One region of the Shewanella sp. TB7-MNA-CIBAN-0143 genome, then DNA from elsewhere that is predicted to be linked to it. Evidence: predicted binding sites of a transcription regulator. Region 1 holds the regulator's gene; each other region holds the start of a gene.
What was found. The regulator sigma-54, encoded in region 1, starts transcription at its own class of promoters, with help from an activator protein. The targets are predictions, from matches to a motif close to GTTGGCACGNNNNTNGNNT.
Positions count from the first base shown of each region.

Region 2: nirB (nitrite reductase large subunit NirB) is a predicted target of sigma-54. The motif match lies at 1,444-1,462, and genes of this name have one in related genera.
Region 3: AAEY97_RS09620 (BON domain-containing protein) is a predicted target of sigma-54. The motif match lies at 1,610-1,628, and genes of this name have one in related genera.
Region 4: flgA (flagellar basal body P-ring formation chaperone FlgA) is a predicted target of sigma-54. The motif match lies at 1,900-1,918, and genes of this name have one in related genera.

Region 1 covers NZ_JBEOPL010000038.1:3,947-7,148, forward strand. The annotation lists gene rapZ (RNase adapter RapZ) at 1-276, opposite strand, end outside; gene ptsN (PTS IIA-like nitrogen regulatory protein PtsN) at 273-716, opposite strand; gene hpf (ribosome hibernation promoting factor) at 719-1,006, opposite strand; gene AAEY97_RS20700 (RNA polymerase factor sigma-54) at 1,032-2,516, opposite strand; gene lptB (LPS export ABC transporter ATP-binding protein) at 2,659-3,202, opposite strand, start outside.
Region 2 covers NZ_JBEOPL010000004.1:219,756-222,957, forward strand. The annotation lists gene nirB (nitrite reductase large subunit NirB) at 1-1,262, opposite strand, end outside; gene AAEY97_RS05220 (ANTAR domain-containing response regulator) at 1,505-2,197, opposite strand; gene AAEY97_RS05225 (glycosyl transferase) at 2,185-3,202, opposite strand, start outside.
Region 3 covers NZ_JBEOPL010000009.1:146,281-149,482, reverse strand. The annotation lists gene AAEY97_RS09630 (sigma-54 interaction domain-containing protein) at 1-573, opposite strand, end outside; gene AAEY97_RS09625 (glutamyl-tRNA reductase) at 844-1,320, shown strand; gene AAEY97_RS09620 (BON domain-containing protein) at 1,664-2,215, shown strand; gene AAEY97_RS09615 (hypothetical protein) at 2,573-2,806, shown strand.
Region 4 covers NZ_JBEOPL010000019.1:20,419-23,620, reverse strand. The annotation lists gene AAEY97_RS15545 (flagella synthesis protein FlgN) at 35-508, opposite strand; gene flgM (flagellar biosynthesis anti-sigma factor FlgM) at 610-939, opposite strand; gene flgA (flagellar basal body P-ring formation chaperone FlgA) at 1,014-1,721, opposite strand; gene AAEY97_RS15530 (chemotaxis protein CheV) at 2,091-3,011, shown strand; gene AAEY97_RS15525 (CheR family methyltransferase) at 3,084-3,202, shown strand, end outside.

The DNA of each region.
Region 1 (3,202 bases):
CAATACTTTGTCATTGGAATTTAAAAAGAAACTGATAATTTCAGTGTCATTTTGAAGTAGTGCCAATTGGTCTTGAAGCGCTTTACCTTGTTCTGCAATGTTACGAACATCAACGCTAATCGCAACCAAATCATTACTGCCTTTAAGCTGGGCTAATAATGTGCCAATGAGTGGTAAAGGCAAATTATCAACACAATAATATCCTAGGTCTTCTAATACTCTCAGGGCAACGGATTTCCCTGAGCCTGAACGTCCCGATACTATAACTAGTTTCATGCAGTAATAACCTGATAAAGTTCTGTTGCGTCGTGAGTTTTACGAAGCTGTTTCAATATTTGCTTATCGCTTAACTTTTGGGCCATGCTCGATAACGTGCCTAAATGTTGTTGGCACTGGTCTGCAGGTACTAACAAAGCAAATAAAAGATCCACGGGTTGCTTATCGATTGCATCAAAGGCAATGGCTTCTTCACATTTAATAAATATCGCGATAGGGTGATCGATGGTCGTTAATCTACCATGAGGTATCGCAATGCCATTTCCTATACCTGTGCTACCCATTTTCTCTCTCGCTAACAGGCTTTCAAAAACCTCTTGCGAAGACAGGGTTGGGTACTGGGCAGCGACTAAATTGCTGATGAGTTCCAGTACTTTTTTCTTACTGCCCGGTGTGGCACAGGTAGTGCATTCCGGCTGCAGAATGGTACAAAGTTCCATCGTTAGTGTTTTGTATTCTTCTCTTTGTGTTTAATTACCTGACGGTCGAGTTTATCGATCAGGGCGTCTATTGCAGCATACATATCAGTACTTTCTGACATTGCAAAAATTTCTGCGCCATTAATGTTGATTTTGGCTTCTGCTTTTTGTTGTAATTTTTCTACATTGAGCACAACGTGTACATTATGGATCTGATCGAAGTGTCGTTCAAGCTTTGAAAATTTACTGTGGATGTATTCACGTAAAGATTCTGTTATTTCGACATGACGTCCAGTCAGACTTATTTGCATAAAAAATCCTCCATTGCCTAGTAGGTTATAAACTCTTACGTTGGTTTGAGGGCGGGATCATCATTGCTTCACGGTATTTTGCTATCGTACGACGAGCAACGTTTATGCCCTGTTCTGCCAGAAGCTGAGCCATTTTACTGTCACTCAGTGGTTTTTTCTGGTTTTCTGCGGCAACCAGCTTTTTGATAAAAGCACGAATGGCCGTTGATGAGCATTCCCCGCCATCGTCAGTACTGACATGGCTAGAGAAGAAGTATTTTAGTTCAAATAAGCCTCGAGGGGTGTGCATATATTTTTGTGTGGTGACTCGTGAAATGGTCGATTCATGCATTTCTACAGCTTCAGCGATATCATTGAGCACCATAGGCTTCATGGCTTCTTCGCCATATTCAAAAAAGCCTTGCTGAAATTGCACAATGCAATTTGCCACTTTAAGTAAAGTATCATTACGGCTTTCAATACTTTTAATAAACCATTTAGCCTCTTGCAGATGGCCTCGAATAAATTGACTATCCGACGGGTTTTTACTGCCTCTAGCCATGGCTGCATATTGCTGATTAACACCAATTTTAGGCATGTTGTCTGGGTTTAACTCTACTACCCAACGGCCATTTTTCTTTAATACTGTGACATCGGGAATCACGTATTCATCATCCATGGGGGTAATTAATAAGCCCGGACGAGGATTGAGTGTCTGGATTAAAGTGATTGCGTCACGTAACTCATTTTCTTTTAGTTTTGTTTTACGCATCAATAATCTGAAATCACGGCCAGCAATTAACTCTAAATAGCCTTTAATTAACAAACGGGCATTATCGATATGGGGTGTGTCGTTAGAGTATTGCGCTAATTGGATAAATAGGCATTCACTTAAATCACGTGCAGCAACACCCACAGGGTCAAAGTGTTGAACGCGTTTTAATACCGCTTCAACCTCATCGAGTTCCACATTTTCATCACCCATGGCTTCGAGAATATCTTCGGTACTTTGGGTTAAATAACCGCGTTCATCAATGGCATCAATAATGGCGGTGGCAATGGCGAGATCGGTGTCTGAAAATGGAGTGAGATTTTTTTGCCATTCTAAGTGTTCGTACAAACCTTCAGTAGTTTCACCTTGAAAGGGCATGTCGTCATCGCGCATGCTTGCACTGCCCGAACCTGACATAGGTGAGGCTGTGTATACTTCATCCCATGTGGTATCCATGGCTAAATCATCCATGGTTTCTTTGGTCATGGATTCTGCTATGTCGACGGTGGAAGTGTCTTTTTCGACATTAACAATACTGTTGTCACTAAAGTCGGTATCCGCTTGGTCGCGGTTTTCTTTTAAGGAGTTTTTTGCTTCAGAAAACTCATCTTCTATTTCAAGCAATGGATTTGAATCTAATGCTTGTTGGATTTCCTGCTGTAGCTCCAATGACGATAATTGCAGTAAGCGAATGGCTTGCTGCAATTGTGGGGTCATGGTTAAGTGTTGACCCATTTTAAGTTGGAGTGACGCTTTCATTTACCGCTTATCCCTAGATGATTTTCCATAAAAATGACAATCTCGAACTGTAATCGATTGCCATAAACATCAATGACATTTAACGTTGTTTAGGTATCGTTCAATGAAATGAGTTAGCTAGACTAAAAGGCCAGTAAAGTAACTATAGCTTGAATTGTTCACCTAAGTACACAGCTCGAACTTGTTGATTACTTAATATCTCATCAGGTGTGCCTTCGGCAATTAAATTACCCTGGCTGACGATATAGGCTCGCTCACAAACGTCTAGCGTTTCACGTACGTTATGGTCGGTAATTAATACCCCTAAACCGCGATTTTTAAGTTGTTGGATGATTTTTTTAATGTCGATGACCGAAATAGGATCAACACCAGCAAAGGGCTCATCAAGCAAAATAAATTTTGGATTAGCAGCTAAAGCGCGCGCAATTTCAACTCGACGACGTTCGCCACCCGATAACGACATACCTTGGCTGTCGCGTATGTGAGTAATGTGGAACTCTTCGAGTAGATGCTCAAGCTGTTCAATACGTTGGTCTGTGCTGAGCTCTTTGCGAGTTTGCAGTACGGCCATTATGTTGTCGTAAACGGTGAGCTTGCGGAAAATACTGGCTTCTTGTGGTAAGTAACCTATACCTTTGCGGGCGCGCAAATGCATTGGATCGGCAGTAAGGTCGTCATCGTCAATC
Region 2 (3,202 bases), on a different contig from region 1:
ATAGAAGTGTCTTTTAAATCGGCTTCGTTTTCTGCACCGGCTAGCAATAACTCAACTGCGGAACCTTCAATCTCGTCTTGAGACAAATAGCTATCGAGCAAGCGGCTGTAATCGCTGTTATCACCAATCAGCACTGCACCTTTTAAAAATTTACCGGTTTCGTCTAACCATAATTTTTTATAAATACCCGCTTGGTTATCAGATAACTCAACAAACTGTGCGTTATCAAAACCACGGCTAGCACCAATAGCGGCCACATCAACACCCAATAATTTAAGTTTGGTACTCATGTCTGCGCCGGTAAATGACTGCGACACGCTATTAGATGTTAATGAAGCAATATGCGAAGCGACCACTCGGGCCATTTGGTAACCAGGTGCAACTAAACCAAATATTTTTTGTTGCCATAACGCACACTCACCGATGGCATAAACATCGGGCGCTGAGGTTAAACAGTAATCGTCAATTTCAATGCCGCCACGTTCACCGATACAGATATTTGAAACTCGAGCTAATGAATCTTGTGGACGAATACCGGCAGAAAACACAATCATGTCAGTTTCAAGATAAGACTCATCATTAAAGGTCATTCGGTGCATTGCCGTTTCACCGTCAATAATCGCAGTGGTGGCTTTTGAAGTATGTACACTCACGCCGAGCTGTTCAATTTTACTGCACAGTAATTCACCCGCTTTATCATTTAGCTGAACGGGCATCAATTGTGGTGCAAACTCAACAACGTGTGTTTTTACCCCGAGCTGCATCATGGCATTGGCGGCTTCTAAACCTAATAGTCCACCACCAACAACCACCCCAACTTGACTGTTTTGAGCTGCGGCCTGAATCGATTCAAGATCTTCAATGGTGCGATACACTAAGCATTGAGCACGATCGTTACCTTGTATCGGTGGCACAAATGGAAATGATCCCGTTGCAAGCACTAAGCGGGTATAAGAATAATGATCACCTTGCGCGCTAGTCACCGTTTTGGCGGCAATATCAATTGCCGTAATAGGTGTGTTTAAGTGAAGCGTAATGCCCCAATCTTGATAATCTTGCGCGCTGGTTAACATCAGTGGATCGGCGCTACCGGTCTCGAAATATTTTGACAGCTGCACTCGGTCATAAGCTGGACGCGGCTCTTCACCAAACACGTGCACATCAAACGTTTTATTGAGACCTAAACTGCACACTTGCTCAATAAAATGATGACCAACCATGCCATTACCAACGACCACTAACTTGGGTTTTGAGACTGCCATATCCAACTCCTTCATGCCTTGGACCGTAAAAAGCAAAATGGCGCCAACTCCGCTTAAGGAGTTGGCGCCATTGCCTGTTGAGATCCAAATTTTTAAAATAAATTGTTGAGGTAAACGACCCCGTTAATTGCTGCCATTCACACTATCGTCAATCTGATACTTTATTCATTATATGTATTGTTTGCAGGCTCTATGCCAACTACAAAAAAGACTTAAACTATTGATTTATTAGCCTTAAAAAATCAACAGCCTTTACTAAATGCTCTACTGTTGTCCATCTTGGTCACAACCGCACCAAAGTGAGGCGCACCATCGTTGTTCACTGCGGTGTTTAGTGATTTTGACTTACCATGATGCTGAGTCACAATAGCAATAATTTGCGCTGACATTTGAGCTAATGACAAACCTTTTTGCATCGCTTGTTGTTGAATAATCTGGTGCGCTTTGGTTTCATCGAACCCTTGCTGCATAACGATAAGCTTGGCCTGACTAAGTAGTTTTATACTGCGGATTTCATCATCCAGTTTCTTAAATTCGGCGAGTGTTTTACTCGCAGCATTAAAACGTGCTTGGGCCAAACTAATGACACTGGTTAAACGATTAACACTTAACATCTCAGGAATAAAAGTGATGCGACCGCAATCAAGTAACTCGGTTAATGCTGTCTGCTGCCATGTTTTGGCATTGACAACTATCACCATTGGCTTACTGGTTAATGTACGCTGAATAAGTCCTTGGATTTGAGCGTGCAATGTATCGGTTAATATCAACAAGGTATCAAATGTTTGTTGATGTAATCGTTGCTCAATTTGGCTCACAGAAGTTAACACCGTGACATGTCCAAACGCTGCCAAACAAGCTTGGTACTTTACAACTTCACAATCGACCACTGGCACAGCTGAAAAACTCAGGTCACAAAAAATTAAACTGCGCATAACCACTCCTCGTTCAGCCATTTGGCTAATGGATTGTCTGTTGAACTGAAGCGGTTTGCCCAACATTGTTGACTCAAGTAAACGGCTTGCTCCGCTGCCATAATCTTTTGTGAATTTGATTTGTGTGAAATGGATTCTGGTGAAATTGATTCCTGTGGAATAATCGCTGTATTTAATTTGTGGTTAAGTAATAACAATACTGCAGCCAACGTTGCCGTCATACTGCTAAGCGCCTGCTCAATCATGGTGCGCGACATTAATGATGTCAGCGCATCAGCAGAAAAAGGCTCTTTTTCGCGCCATAACAGCGCAAGAATGTCGCTAGATAATTCAGCTTGACCCACTTTTGCACCAGAAAAGCCTTCTAATAACGTAGGGATAGATAAGCTCGATACCGCTATATTATCTGTCTGTCCGTTGACAACAGTTATCGTGGTAGCCACTCTTGGATTACACTCGGTTTCACCTTGTAAGCCTTTAAAAATAGCCACACTGCCGGCGTGATATTCGCTTTTCTCAAATAAAATTTCGCATATTCCTTGATGTACCGTATCTAACCCAGGGTGAAAATAACTGCGAAGGCTTATAGGTGCATTAGTTGGGTTCATGCAACGCGCTGCGGTTTGAATCAAACTGCGTAGACCTAATTCTTGATGTAATTGACGACACTCATCTAACACTGGTGCTAAGTCACCCGCTCGGACATAAACAATATTATCTGACTGCAATGCCACTTTGGCCATTTGTGATGATGTACAACACGCAATATTAAGTGATGCTAAACATGATTCAACATGACGGCGATGAGGTAACGCTTGGCTGTCACCGTGTAACATCACCCGAACACCTTGTTTCGCTAATAACTTAGCAACGAGTAGAAGCCAAGGTAACTGCTCGCGCTTGCCCGCATATACTGGCCAATCGATATCTACTGCCAGCGAATGCCAACCTTTATCGACAGTGCGACGTAAGCCCGCCACCATCCCTGCTATTTCTTCAGTCGTT
Region 3 (3,202 bases), on a different contig from region 1:
GATTCGGTGACTGGCCAGGTGAATGGTGTTGGCTACAAGCTCTTTACCCGCACCGCTTTCACCGACAATAAGTACGTTGCTTTCGGTTACGGCAACTTTACGAATAGTACGATACAACTTGTGCATTGCCCGCGATGAGCCAACCAACAAACCGTATTGGTCTAGTTCACTAGAAAATGGCTGTTGTTGTTTTGTCGATTGTGACTGCAAGTCTTGGGCAAAGTCTTCTAAGGTGTCGTTGATTGCGTCGGCATCGTAAGGCTGACGAAAATGATAACCAGCGCTTTTTGACATTAAGTAATCTAAGTTAGGATTCGGTTTACCTTCGCTTAAGAAGATGAACTCAATATCAGACATTAACGCACTGTCAGTTAACTCTGCGTATTCTAGTTGGCTTAACTGCGATAATTCAATAATAGCAACGTCTATCGAGTTACTGTGCAGCTGGTCTAACCAGGGCTGGTCAACTGAACTAGCAATCTTATTAAAGTGCTGGCAACTCGGTAAGGCCAGGAGCCGTGCTTCACCTTCTTGACGACGGTGTAAATGATAAAAAAGTGTTGGACGTGGCATACCGATTCACTCCCTGTGGTGTTAAGTCTAATGTTTACCAGTGATGTCGTGTTGACAATCACCAGTGATCATTCCGTGTAATTAGGTAATTAACTCAGACCCGGACAAATTATAATAACTTTAACTATTAGAAGGTTAATTAATTTTTGCCCATGTGCATGGGGTGTTCATGGTTTAGTTTTTGCTTAATAAGGTGTGCTGTACCCGTATATGTTACACAACCCATCCAACAAAGTGCCAGTAAAATTATCCAATGCAGGAGGATTTACGTTGAAATCATTTACTCGAGAAGAACAGGTTGAGTCCGATGTATGGCTATTACATGAGGCAATTGATTTATGCCAGGAAGGGCAACAATTTTATACCCAAGCTACATTAGGAGCTGACGATTACAACATCAAACGGATTTTTATCCGCATGGCCGACATTAGAAAATGCATGCTGGATCGTTTAACTCCTTTGTTTAGCGTGGTGCGAACAAGCCAAGCAAGGCCAATAGATAGTCAAACTTACCATCAACAATCCTCACATCGACACTATGCTAAGGCTGAGCAGGTTATACAGCATAAGCCGTTACCCCAAGCGATAGCGGTATTGGTTGAAACCGAACAACAGGTCTTGGCTCATTTAAAGCAAACGGCTAGAAAAACTAAAAACCAGCGTGTTGCTAGCCAACTTGCCGAAGGTATTGCTTGGCTGCAAATGAGCTGTGACACCATGAAAAACCTCTCTTTTGCTCATACTTAGCCATCGGCGACACAGAAAGCGTGTTTTAATGGATGTTAATTTGTGGCTGGCGTGTGTTTACCTGACTGACAGCATAATAGTACGGCATTAGTCATCTGTTCATTCTCTGGAGGGGTCATTTAATGCTAGATCAGGCTATTCCGCGAATGCAATTGAGAGTCATTAATTCTCATCGCAACGATGAAAAATTTACCTAGCGTCGGTAAAAAAGTCCGATATTGTCATCTATCAGTAAGATGACAATAACCATGAATACTTGTTAATTCATTATTAACAGATGCTTATAACAATTGGCATGGTTCACGCATTGTATTCCTTGAGATTAACAACGGAGGAAAACTTTATGAACAAGACCACATTATCTGTAGTAATGAGCATTATGTTAGGTTCAATGGCATTCGGTGCAAATGCAGCACAAGATTGGCAAGATGATGCAAAAGATGCGTGGATCGATGGTAAAGCTGAAACAACACTTTTGTTAAATGCAAATCTGAACTCATTTGATATTAATACCGACGTGCATGATGGCAACGTGACCCTAACAGGTAAAGTTAACAGCAGTGTTGATAAGTCACTTGCTGGAGAGTTAATTAGAAGCTTAGATGGCGTGAAAGACGTTAACAATGAGCTTTCGGTGATGAAGCAGTACAGTGATGAAGACAGCAAGGATTTAAGTGACTCACTCACAGATTCGAAAGTTGCTACCGTAGTGAAAACCCGATTATTATTCTCTGCTGACGTGTCAGGTTCCGATATTAACGTCGATGTCGCTAATGGCGTAGTGACATTAAAAGGCACAGTGTCGAGTGATGCAGAACGTGATTTAGCCTTAGCCATCGCTAAAAACACCGATGACGTAAAAGATGTAGTCGATGAGTTACGTGTAACAGGATAATCTATTCGGTTATACTCAAACCAGCCTTTGGGCTGGTTTTTTTATGCCTAAAAAGCATGTGTAGCACTTAATACCAATCTCATTAAATATCTGATCAGTTCAGAGTCTCTCAGGTTTTTTAATTCAAGGCGCATTGATGTAGAAATGGCTGTTCCCTTTTAAATCGATGCAACACAGAAGTGGAATACCTGAGAGACTCCATTCTGGCGGGTTTCAAAGTACTTTATGCTGCGTTAGATGTTTTCAAAATAGAATCACTATTCGCTTCAATCATCTGCCTTGCCTACAGTACTTTGAACTCCCGCTGAAAGATCACATATTTAATAGGATTGGTATAACTTATGGATGCATTTTTCTGTGACAAACCATGTGATAAAACCGCTGTTAAATGTCATGCCGTGGTTGGCTTTGGCTAATGTGTTGTGCCAAGCGCAAACCGATAAAGAAGTGGATCCTCTCAAGCAATATGAAGCCCAAAAACGTTGTGAACAGCTGGTAGATGAACATATGGACAATAGCTATCATGATGAGCGTGATGAAAATATGCAGTTATTGAAACAGTCGATAGCCAATAATACCCATACTGATTAATTCCGTTTCACTTCTGATGGTACAAGCAACTGCTTATCCATCATATTGACAGTCTTATTCGTTCTGGATTGTGTAGGTTTTTTCGGTATAAAAAACTGATTGATGTTAATGGCATTTAGGTTGAATACCTTGTGTGGATGAAACTGTATTTAATGCCGTTGTATTGATTGGCGTGGTTTGCTCCAAGGTCTATGACTCAGTTAATGCTCTCAATAATTCCCATTTGGATTGTGTATACAATAGTGTATATAGATGAGTTGATCCCGAAGTGGAGTATTGATGGGGCAATTTTGTAGGATAATTTACAGATAAACGCGTATGTTTTTGATTATGAGCAACTAAAGTTAGCCGACTGGTCTATTCTTAGTTATCCTATCACTAAAAAAGGAAGGCTAA
Region 4 (3,202 bases), on a different contig from region 1:
GCAGCGCAGCGCTCTAGGCTGTTGCTAAGTTTTATTAGGCTGAAAAGTCATTACCCAGTGTTGAAATGGTAGAAGTTTTACCTTTGTCATTGTAGGTCAAGCTTGAGGCATTGCGGCTGGCTTGTAATGCCTGGGCAAATCGATTGAGGCTGGCGATATTGAGCTCAATCAAGCTGGCATTCTGACTGTTGATGTCTTTGCACTCGGCGAGAATAGCTTTAGCTCGTGAGACTTGTTGTGCCAGTTCAGTATCGGTGGTGAGCAGATTGTGTTGTGGGTGGCTTGCCAGTTTTTCGTCAGTGGCTTTCATATTGAATAAGCACTGGGTTTTATCTTTGGAAAGCGCCAGCAGTTTGTCGGCATCTTGTTTGGATAATGCCGCTTTCTCTTCAACAATAAGCGATTTCAGCTGCGTTAATGTCTGATTTTGACTATCAAGCAGTTGGTGTAGCTCTTTGCGTTGATCTTCGCTTGCTTGCTTGTGTAATGGCTGGTTTAACTCTGTCATAAATTACTCTTAGGTTTTTTTAACTAACACTTCTCTATGATGCAAGTTTGCACCTATTATCTGTGTGTCGTTAAAACAAGTTAAAGAGTAACGTTTAACGGTTACTCTCTGTCAAACGATAAACCGCCTAGCTCTGCTTCAAAGCTGGCAATATTCGCTGCAAGCTTTTCTGGATCGACTTTATATCGTCCCTCAGAGATTGCTTGCTTAATTTCAGCGACCTTTTTTTGGTCTACTTCTGGTAACGATGCCATTTTTGTTTGCGCGCTCTGAAGCTGTTGAGCTTGAGAGGTAATGCTAACGGAATCTGTTTTAACCGGTGCAGCTGATTTTGGGGCTGCAGTAGTTGTAGATTGCGTAGCAGACTGCGTGTCACGTGCAGTGCGCATTTGTGTATTGGTAGCAGTGTTATGCTTAATATCAATTGCCATGGGAGGCTCCAGCGTAATGAATCAGGTTTTCCAATCAGGCTATCGGCACCCCAGGAAAAAACTTTAACGCTATTTTACATTCTTACTTCAACTTCGCCAACGCCAATTACAACCGCATCGAATTGTTTGCTAGTGTTACTGTTTTTTACTCTGATAACCTCATCGATATTGCCATCACGCAGTGCTTCTCCAAGGGTTTTTATTTCTACATTAGTGGTTTTAGCATAAATAGAAACAGTGTCACCTTTGCAAACAAAGCACAGGTTATTACTTAATACTGGAGAGTCTTTCGCTACCCGACGTTTCACCCGCGAGCCGATTAATGTCGTGGTGTCGGAAAAAAACTGACCTTTTAAGCTATATTGGTCAACATACATGACTTGTAAATGATGTTCGCCAATAATTTGGTCTGGGGACAATAGTTGGTTAGCTACCACAACAGGGTATTGGATTTCGACTCGAACAGAGAGATACATTTGCCATGGATAGTCATAGTCTGGGCTATTACAACTGAGTTTTACCATGTTATTTCGACTAATAGCCCTTTCACTGGCAAGTTCGACATTAATCGGTGGGTAACAGGCTGGTGGACTGATTCTGCCCTCAAGGTTTTGTGGGGTTATTTGCACTTTAGCTTTTGAGTCAGCATCAATTTTTTTGGCTACCGCCTCTTTAGCTAACGCATAAATGGTCGATAGTGAAGGTGTGATAATTTCTTCGCTAGCAATTGCAGGCAAAGAAAATGTTATTGAACACAAAAAACATAAAAAAAATACTTTCATAATGAAGATACTAGCTTGTTTTGCCAGAATGCACCTATACTTTGAAAAACGAAAAATATGCGAGTAATCTCTGCATACACAATAAGCTAAAATAAATGGGCTAGGGGACATAAGAATAACATTATCCCTTCGTCAAAAAAGTGTCAGTTCACAGTGCGAGCTAATTTATACAAAATTAAAGCAAGTTGCATGCCCACTTTTTGATTCATTAAATTGAGATGTATTTGTTACATTGGTGATGGTTTACACTCAAATTGAGTGACCATCAGTAAAATATGTACTAACCGTATTATGCTAAACCAAGGTTTACTATAATTTCAAAGAACAATTTTTATCCTTTTGGGTGACAGTTAACTACAAGGCCTTGTTATGTCGAGCATTTTAGATTCAGTAAATAAACGTACCCAACTTGTCGGGCAAAACAGACTCGAGCTGCTATTGTTTAGGCTTAGCGGCCGTCAACGGTTTGGCATTAACGTGTTTAAAGTGAAAGAGGTGTTGCAATGCCCACCACTGACTACGTTGCCTAAATTAAACCGTTTTGTTAAAGGTGTTGCTCATATTCGTGGCTCAACCATTTCCGTTATCGATTTAAGTGCCGCAACGGGTGGACGCCCACTGACATCAACAGAAAATTGCTTTATTATCATTTCTGAATATAACCGAAGTATTCAAGGCTTTTTAGTCAGTTCAGTTGAACGTATTATCAACATGAATTGGGAAGCCATTATGCCTCCACCGCAAGGTTCTGGCCGCTCTTCTTATTTAACTGCGGTGACAGAGATTGAAGGTGAGTTGGTAGAGATTTTAGATGTTGAAAAAATTCTTGATGAAATTTCACCGGTTAAGACTTCTATCAGTAAAGAGCTCAATGAAGCATTAACTATTGATAGAGAACAGCATTATCATATTATGGTTATTGATGATTCTGCTGTAGCACGTAAACAAATTATTCGTTCGTTAGAGTCATTAAATCTGCAAATCGATACCGCTAAAGATGGTAGAGAGGCGCTGGAAAAACTGAAAAGTATTGCCGCAGAAATGGATGATGTTTCAGTTGAAATTCCGTTAATCATTTCTGATATTGAAATGCCTGAAATGGATGGTTATACCTTAACGGCTGAAATTCGTAATGATCCAAAATTAAAGAATATCAAAGTAGTATTGCACACATCATTAAGTGGTGTATTTAACCAGGCGATGGTACAAAAAGTAGGGGCTAACGACTTTATTGCTAAGTTTAACCCCGATGAGTTAGCCGCAGCGGTTAACAAACATTTAAGTTTATAAACCTTTTATTATTGCAAAAGATTGCAAAATATTGGAGGTTGAGTTCATAGGCTTACCTATTAGGAAGATAATGTGACAGATAAATCACTTGCTGAAGCAGAGTACAATCAATTTAGGCTGTTTTTAGAACAGCATAGCGGTATTGTGTTAGGTGAGAACAAACAATATTTAGTCCGCAGTCGTTTAGCGCC